4 regions of the Desulfosporosinus acidiphilus SJ4 genome follow, and region 2 is predicted to be linked to each of the others. Evidence: riboswitches for the same ligand, from Rfam matches in the RefSeq annotation. Region 2 holds a riboswitch; each other region holds the start of a gene.
What was found. Region 2 has a riboswitch for cyclic di-AMP ahead of DESACI_RS01225 (citrate/2-methylcitrate synthase). Riboswitches for the same ligand answer to the same signal wherever they lie in the genome.
Positions count from the first base shown of each region.

Region 1 (2,201 bases), 2.2 Mb from region 2:
CGATCAAGATTTAAAATCTGAAAATCAAAGCAAAGATGATGCCCGAACCAAACAGATAAAAGTGCAACAAATACAAACTCAAATAGAACTACTGGAAGCTCAATTAAAACAACTTGAATCAAAAAAAAATCAAAACAATACTTCAAATCAGCAAGCAGAAAATATTAGTCCTCAGCAAAGCTTACGGAGTTCGCTGAATAATAGTACTATTGACATAAGGGCTTAATCTTTCTTTAATCTTAAGCAAAAATGCCAAAATACCCATCATATAAATGATGGGATTTTGGCATTTTTGTTTTCCAGATATTACACATCCGTTTGAGCAGGAAATAACGGTATTTTGTCGAATTTTTTACTTATGCAAATTGAACAACAAAAAAAGCTGAATCTAGAGTCTGCTCTAGAGCGGGGGATTTTACTTCTGATATTGGGGTGAATCGCTTCCATGCGTAGGGCTATACCTGCTGCCCGAATCCGTCAACTAACCTCGTAAGCTATGAAAGGTGAAGAATTAATGAAACTGTCTCCAGGACTATCACGCCTATCGGGAGTCATTCTTTCCGGAATGCTTTTGATAGGTGGCAATACCCTTCTGCCATCAACGTCTCAAGTCTCAGCCGGCGATCCTCAAATTGTGCCCATTGCCTTTAATCTTAAATCAACGTCACCCTTAGTCCCTCAGTTTATACACCAAGAGTTGCCTTTGAATACCACAGAAGTCAATCTTAAAACCTTAACATCCAATGAACGTTTGAAAACTGCACAAACAGAACAAGTTCAGACTGCAAACAATCAAGAAGCAAGCAAACTTACACAAACAGTACAGGCGGTGCAAATAGCTCAAGTTACACCAAACGAATCTCCGGTTGACACACACATATCCCGCGGAAGCAGTGACTTTAATGTACTCATTGATCATGCTGTCAGCCTAGTAGGCAGACCCTACATCTTTGGAGGAACATCTCTCAATGGATTCGATTGTTCTGGATTCACCCAGTATGTTTATGCAGGCTCGGGCATTTCTCTTCCTCGAACCTCCTATGCACAGTATTCTTCGGGCAATGCTGTAAGTAAAGATAAACTACAACCGGGTGATTTAGTTTTCTTTTCGACCTATTCTAATGGAGCATCTCACGTTGGTATCTATATCGGTGGCGGCCGTTTTGTTCATGCTGATAACCCACGTAAAGGTGTAACTATTACCAGTCTAAGTGATAGCTTTTACACTGAACATTATCTTGGAGCCCGAAGATATTCTTAACTTACCCCATCATTCGTTTACCGTATAAACGGCACAGATGGCTAAACGGGGACCATTCCCACTTATAGAAATGAGAGTCTCACGATTTTGTAAAGCAGATACCCGGTACGTGTCCTTACGGAAGTACCGGGTATCTGTTTACTTAATATGTTCCAAAAATTAGTTGATAAAACCAAGTTGCAAAGAAGTTATTGATCGAATACTGTTTGCAAAAGTTTTACTCTTTCTTCAAGTTCCAAACTAAATCGAAATTTATCGACCAATTCTCCTTCTAAGCCGAGACGATCTAACGTACACTTACCTTTCAGAAACCAATAGATACATCGACAGTCTTGGATTTTGCAGCCAGACTGCAAAAGTTGTAAACCTTCTTCAATCAAACTGGGCAAATCCTGCTCCGATATTTCCACTCTATCAGCCCTCCTATGCAATCGATCAAACAATCATTAAAATAAATACTTGTTAAAGCTTGGCTCGTTTGTTGAACTAGTGAAAAATGGTGCCTATCAAATAACTAATTTTTCCTTTAATCATAATTTAAATAACAGGTACTGAATAGTGACCTTTGGCACAAAAATATGTGCCAAAAGCACTAATTTTCATAAAACTTCTTTCAAAAACAAATCCAGCCCACTTTCATCCAATCGTGAGACTGCCGCTTCAATAAGTGGGAGTGGTCCCCGTTCTCTGCTTCGGTGGGGTAGACTCCCCCCACCGAAGCCCCGATGTTCAGCTTTTGTCGAAACGCGCCTTGTCAATCAATCTTTGTAAATATAAAATTTACCGGATCAGTTGAAGGCGGGAAACCAATGGGATGATTGAGAAAACCCGAATAAGCGGCATCGCCGGCAATAATATTATCACCCGTAGTTCTGGGAATACCCATATTATAAATCTCCAAGTAATTCCCCATTAACAAAAAATTATCTTCTTCAGTACC
Region 1 is NC_018068.1:2,983,973-2,986,173, forward strand. It holds gene DESACI_RS13565 (FlxA-like family protein) at 1-226, shown strand, start outside; cyclic di-AMP (ydaO/yuaA leader) riboswitch at 371-511, shown strand; partial or broken gene DESACI_RS25685 (C40 family peptidase) at 881-1,261, shown strand; gene DESACI_RS13575 (hypothetical protein) at 1,450-1,671, opposite strand; gene DESACI_RS23120 (cell wall-binding repeat-containing protein) at 2,016-2,201, opposite strand, start outside.
Region 1: linked by a shared signal. The riboswitch ahead of DESACI_RS25685 (C40 family peptidase) and the one ahead of DESACI_RS01225 (citrate/2-methylcitrate synthase) in region 2 are both predicted to bind cyclic di-AMP.

Region 2 (2,201 bases):
CTTCTCGTGGACTGTAAAAGCCAATACATTTTAAAGTCCTTACTTTCCTCGGGAAATGTCAATGATGGCAAAATGGCGATTCCTCTACTCAAGGCTCTTCATGAACTTCACCCCCAGCTGAAGCCTTCCTATTCGCTTTTGGATGCTGGTTACGATTACAGCCCAATTTACCAACAAGCAAAAGCCATGGGGTCAAGGGCCCTGATTGATTACAATCCACGCAATGAACAACTACCCGAAGACAAGGACAAATACTTTTGCCCTAAGTGTCAAGAAGGTCATTCCTACCGATATGATAGCTATGATTCCCGATACGACACGTTGAAATATACTCAACCCAAGAAGTGCAAAGAGTGTCCTCTGAAAGAAAACAACCAGTGTCAAAAGGTATTCAAGGTTAAGGTTTCCTCAGACCCCAGAAAATACACCGTTCCAGCCAGAGGAAGTGGGCGCTACTTTGAACTCTATAAACAGAGAACAGCCGTAGAACGTGTTAATGCTTATCTCAAAGAGTACTTTCAGTTAAACAACATTCGACATCGAGGAAACGTAGCCAAAATCGACTTCGAGTTTTCTATCCTGACCTATACCCTCTGCAAATTAGCCGTAGACCGATTGAACAAGTTCAAACGTATAGCTGCAGCATAAATCTTCAAAAAATGTTACTAACGAAATTCTGAAGGTCTGAGCTTTAACAATTAAACATTATGAAATTGACTCGGATAGAAAAGTAATTGGATAGAAAAGCGTTCAATGGCAATCTGATCCATAACATTGACTAAATGCGCCTCTATGTAATATAATAACAAGAAACCTAATAATTTGGTCTTAGATCGTAATTGCTTAACAATTACCTATACTGAATCGCTTAATTCTTTTGGAAGCGGAGGAACCATTTTTCTGGGGTGAATCTTTCACGGGTAATTTTCTTGTGAAAGTAGGGTTACTTTCGACCCGAATCCGTCAGCTAACTTCGTAAGCGTTAGAAGGAAAGAAAGTTGAGCTTAGCTGTTTTTGCCTAGCTTTATTTTGTTTTTGCCTTTTTCGACTTAGCTGACCCCAGACGTGTTCGTCTAGGGTTTTATTTTTTAACTCAAGGAGGATAATTATGACAAATTTTAAACAGATTGACAGGAAAATTCTTGCCGACTTAAGTAAGGTTTCTGAAAAAAACAGTTTTATTAATCCGGAATTATACAGCAAATATCAAGTCAAACGAGGACTTAGGGATTTAGATGGGAGAGGTGTTCTTGTCGGTTTAACAGAAATCGGTGAGGTGCATTCCTATATCCTGGATGAAGGTGAAATTATTCAAGTCCCGGGCCGTTTAATTTATCGGGGGTACGACATATCGGATTTGGTCAAAGGATTTACTGAGGATGACCGTTTTGGTTTCGAAGAGACCGCCTATCTGCTGCTTTTCGGACATCTTCCAAACCAGAAAGATCTAGAGGAGTTTAACCAGGTTTTGGCAGGTTATGAGAAGCTGCCTGAGGACTTTGCTCGTGATTTTATCCTGAAATCCCCCAGTAAAGATATCATGAATGCTCTTGCCAGGAGTGTTCTGGCCTTGTATTCCTTTGATACAAACCCTGACGATACATCCATTAATAATGTACTGAAACAATGTCTGCATCTGATTGCCTGTTTCCCATCCCTAGCGGTGTATGGATATCAAGCATTGTCCCATTACCATGGCAACCAAAGCCTTTTTATTCATAGTCCGCGCCCGGAATTAAGAACTGCAGAGAACATCCTGTCTATGTTAAGGCCAGATAGTAACTATACGAAACTTGAAGCCAAACTCCTTGATCTTGCTCTGGTGCTTCATGCCGAACATGGCGGCGGAAATAATTCAACCTTTGTCACTCATGTCGTAACTTCAACCGGTACCGATACCTATTCGGCAATGTCAGCAGCCATTGGCGCTCTCAAAGGCCCGAGGCATGGCGGGGCAAATATTAAGGTGGTTAGGATGTTCGAAGATATTAAAAATCAAGTTAAGGATTGGGAAGATGATGAAGAGATAGAGCGTTATCTTACTCAGATCCTCACTAAGGATGCTTTTGACCGGTCTGGGTTGATATATGGGATCGGTCACGCCGTCTATTCTATTTCGGATCCGAGAACTGTCATTCTTAAAGATTATGCTGCTAAACTGGCCCGGGAAAAGGGCTTAGACAATGAGTTTAACCTGTACA
Region 2 is NC_018068.1:246,952-249,152, forward strand. It holds gene DESACI_RS01220 (IS1182 family transposase) at 1-648, shown strand, start outside; cyclic di-AMP (ydaO/yuaA leader) riboswitch at 856-997, shown strand; gene DESACI_RS01225 (citrate/2-methylcitrate synthase) at 1,109-2,201, shown strand, end outside.

Region 3 (2,201 bases), 1.9 Mb from region 2:
AAACTCGATAAAAGTTTTTGCTCGCTCTATCGAAGGTATAACTAGCTAAAAGGTTTTTTACAAAGTAACGATAATCAGGTAAAATAATCACTGTAAATTCTTTGAGACATTAATTTTACTTTGGGCTATGGAGCGTTATTCTAGTGCACGATTGGCAATCGAAGGCGGGCCTAATAATCCGCCGAGGGCATACCGATGAAGTTCCTGGTGGTGGCTTTCGACGCCCAGTCGAGGGCTGCTGCTGGGGGTTAAGGAATGAGGGGGATCCGCAATGGCATGCGGGCGCGACCCTTTTCCGTGGAGGCCTAAGTGCGTGGCTTTTATAGCTATGGCTTAGGGTAGAACCTGCATTAGGAAGGAACTTAGTGCAGTGTAGCCTGCCTTGAGGTGGAAAAGTTGGGAAGGCTGTAAGAGGTTTGGAAGGTGTTGGCCGATGCCTTACAAACTGCCGGAAATGCTTTTCTGCAAAAGAGGCTAGATTGTCTAGGAGTGTTAAGGAAACTTCTAGAACGTTAACTAGAGAGGATTGAAGTGGGGACTAAGTGGTGATCAAGTTCTGGTGATGGTGACATCCCAGGCTGAGAAAAAGGAGAAATCGCCTTATGGGAAACCGAAGGAGCTCAGTGGGAAAACCTACTTGACCTAAGCCTCAATATTGACTCTTTAGCCTCCTGTGGCCCAAGAAAAAACCCGCCCCTCAATTTGAGGGGCGGTTTTTTGTACTATCAGAGAGTATAACCCTTGGTTGTATACTGCAAGATGAGCTAATTCGTGCGAAGACAGTGTCTTCGTCCTCTGGCATAAGTGCAACTAACCTGCCGCTTTCGCCGGAGGCTTAGGGCCGGCTAAGTTTTCTTGATAGATTTACTAAATGTTTCCTGAGTTGCAAAAATAATGGAATTGCTAGTTAGAATTTCCACGAATTATTGCAGGCCTTTTTAGACATACTGGCGAATAGCCTAACATAGACGAATAGACTAATAGTAAATGCTGAATCCCAACTATGTTAGGAGCGGGGGACTTTCTTGGGGTGAATCACGAATTTCGTGTAGGGCTTACACCTTTAGCCCGAATCCGTCAACTAACCTCGTAAGCAAATGAAAGGTGGATTTTCCTTGCTAATTTCCTCATCCGGGCGGATGTGGTTAGGAAGCACAGTTTTGGCAGGCATCTTGTTGGCAAGCAGTCTATCAGTACCGGAAACGGGTAAAGTTGCCGCCAACTCAGTTTCAATTTCCCTGTCAACTGGATCCTACACCAAGACCATCCGCACTCAGTTCCATTGGAAGAATCCTTCAATTACCACAAGTGACATTGGCAAATCTGCAGAGAAAACAAATTCAACGGTAGTCCAGGTTCCGACAACAAGACCCGAAACGATTCAATCCGAGCCTGTTCAAGTGGCAAATGCGTCCCAAAGTCATGTCTCACGGTCGGACAGTTACCAATTAATTGCTAATGCACTAAGCCTGCAGGGTGTCCCTTACCGTTTTGGCGGAACGAGTCGAAGCGGCTTTGATTGTTCAGGATTTACCCAGTATGTATACCGGGCGGTAAATACTTCTTTGCCTAGAACGGCTGCCGAGCAATTTAGAGTTGGAGCCTCAGTGAGCCGAGGACAGCTGCAAGTAGGTGATTTGGTTTTCTTTTCAACTTATGCCTCAGGGGCCTCTCACGTGGGTATTTATATTGGCGGAGGGCGTTTTGTTCATGCCTCAAATAAAGGTATTCGTGTTACCAATTTGAATGAGAACTATTATGCAAACCGTTATTTAGGCGCACGGCGGGTTAATTAGATCATCATAAAAGTATTTAGTGAACTTGTTCAACTCAAGTTGAATCTCGGGGCTTTGGTGCCGAAAGTGTCCTGTGGACAGTTTCGCTCCGCAAGTGCCTAGCCAATAACAAATGCTATCGCGCTGAAGGATGGGCTCTACTCCCCGCTGAAGAAATAGAAGGAGTAACCCTCACTCATTGAAGTGGGGGTCGAGGTACCCAAGGAACGGGCCTGTAGTGAAGACACTCACCGCCAGGTTTCGTTAAAAAGTCATTTGAATTATTGATATAGTCATCTGTACTTAAGCATTGTTGAGTGCGTTTATAGTAACATTTTCGGCATAACTCCACTCTGTAATTTAAGATCATGGAATTGATTTCTCCTCCTCCAAAGGGTTAAGTGACGGAGCCGGGTGAAAATATTC
Region 3 is NC_018068.1:3,278,327-3,280,527, reverse strand. It holds cyclic di-AMP (ydaO/yuaA leader) riboswitch at 979-1,112, shown strand; gene DESACI_RS14945 (C40 family peptidase) at 1,116-1,796, shown strand; gene uvrC (excinuclease ABC subunit UvrC) at 2,142-2,201, opposite strand, start outside.
Region 3: linked by a shared signal. The riboswitch ahead of DESACI_RS14945 (C40 family peptidase) and the one ahead of DESACI_RS01225 (citrate/2-methylcitrate synthase) in region 2 are both predicted to bind cyclic di-AMP.

Region 4 (2,201 bases), 1.5 Mb from region 2:
TTCCAAAGAGTAGGCGGGACTGAAACAATTCATGTAGATGTGAGAGTTATTGCCACCACTAATCGAGATCTTACCACGGCAATTGCTAATGGAACCTTCCGTGAAGATCTTTACTATCGTTTAAATGTTATGCGTATCGTTATGCCGCCGCTGCGTTCAAGGAAAGAAGACATCCCCCTCCTGGTCAATCATTTCCTGGAGAAATTTGATCCTACGAAAAGCAAGAAAATTTCTTCTGAGGCAATGAAAACCCTGACGCAATATAACTGGCCCGGAAACATCAGAGAGTTGCAGAATGTCATTGAAAGAGCACTTATTGTTTGTCAGGGTTCAGAGATTCAATCAATACATTTTCCCAGAGAATTACTAACCCATCTAGAAGTATCAACAACCCCTGAGATAAATCTTTCAGAAGATGGCTTCTCCTTAGGAGAATTGGAGAAGCACCTCATCATCAAGGCTTTGGAAAAACATAACTATAATCAAACCAAAGTCGCTAAATATTTGGGAATTACCCGCCCCACTCTGCTTTATCGTCTGCAGAAATATGGCATAAAAATCTAAATTTAACCGGTTAATACTTTTACTAGATATGAGAACTTGCATAATCGGCCAGAGTTTGATTTAAGTCCCTAAATTCGCAGCTGATTTCCGGCGCATCAAGCCATTGACTTTGCGGGGAATGATGATTAAAAGAATCTACAAACTCCTGGAAATGTTCCCCGCTATACGAGTCTCGAAAACCTGCCAAACTAAAATGAGAAGGGAAATTACAATTTAAGTTCAAGTGATTATACAAGTCCTCACTGATTAATTCTGAATTTCCAGTATCCACAACCTTACAAAAAGAATCAACTATTTCTTCCCGTTGAATTGAATTGAGTTTATACAAAATAGCACCTCCCTTAGATAATTCAATGCTTGAACTATACTTTTACCTTGCTCAGTATGCTTAGTCTACCCATTAACTAAGAGAGATTACGCGGAATCCATTTAAAAAAACTTCCTTTTTTAGAACTTGTTAAAACATTAACAAGTTTTTCAAGAATAAAATTAGAGGACATTTGCATATAGTGTCGAATAATTAATGATATGTCAATGAAAGGAGAAGGAAAGCCGAATCTAGTGTCGTCTAGAGCGGGGGATTTTTTTATGGGGTTAATCGCAAATATTGCGAAGGGCTTACACCTTCTTGCCCGAATCCGTCAACTAACCTCGTAGGCTGAAAAAGGTGAAGAAAATATGCAATGGTCTCGTAAACTGTCTCAGATTCAAGGCGAAGTACTTAACCGAATCAAAGATTTCGATTGGTCTCATACCTTGAAAAGAATATCCTGGAAGTCACCAAAAGTTATCGGAACCTTATCTGTTTCCCTCATTTTATTAGGCGGGGTCACCTATAATCTTACGACTACGACGGCAGCGGCTGCTGTACTCATTAACGGCCATCAAGTTGGCCTGGTAAGAGATGCAGCTACAGCTCAAAGCCTCGTTAATTCGATTTTAGAAGAAAAAGGGCAGCCCTATGGAATCGTTGCCAAAACTCATGATGTTATTACTTATGAGAACCTTAGAGTTAGGCCGGCGGTCTATCTTGAATCTGCTTTAGATGAAACAAGCCTGGCGAATGACATCACCTGTTATGTTGATGGTTATAAATTAGAAGCAGATGGGTCAGTTATCGCAGTGTTACCCACAAAAGAAGATGCAGATAAAGTTCTCAAAGAATATCAAGATCATTATTCTAAACCGAGTTCGGAAAACAAAGTCACTTCCATAAGTTTTGCCGAGAAAGTTAATGTTGAAAAAGCTGAAGTCTCTCCGGATCAAATAAAACCGGTAGATCAAGCTTATAAAGTATTGTTGGATGGCAAAATAACGACAAAAAGTTACACCGTTCAACCCAATGATTCCTGGTGGCTAATTGCTCGTAAAAATAACATGTTGACCGATGAAGTATTAGCCGGCAATCCTGGAGCAACTAAGAATTCGACATTGAAACCCGGCGAAGTTATAAAACTTGTGGATTCGACACCCTTTCTTACAGTCGTCAGTGAGGGAACCTATTCGGGATCTGAAGCTATTCCTTACGATGTTGTCGCTAAACTTGATCCCAATCTGGGATACGGCAGTACAAAGGTTATTACCCAAGGAAGCAACGGCTCCAAATTAGTGACCTATTCCTATGTTCGAAAAAATGG
Region 4 is NC_018068.1:1,770,335-1,772,535, reverse strand. It holds gene DESACI_RS08155 (sigma-54-dependent transcriptional regulator) at 1-564, shown strand, start outside; gene DESACI_RS08150 (hypothetical protein) at 587-892, opposite strand; cyclic di-AMP (ydaO/yuaA leader) riboswitch at 1,105-1,239, shown strand; gene DESACI_RS08145 (C40 family peptidase) at 1,243-2,201, shown strand, end outside.
Region 4: linked by a shared signal. The riboswitch ahead of DESACI_RS08145 (C40 family peptidase) and the one ahead of DESACI_RS01225 (citrate/2-methylcitrate synthase) in region 2 are both predicted to bind cyclic di-AMP.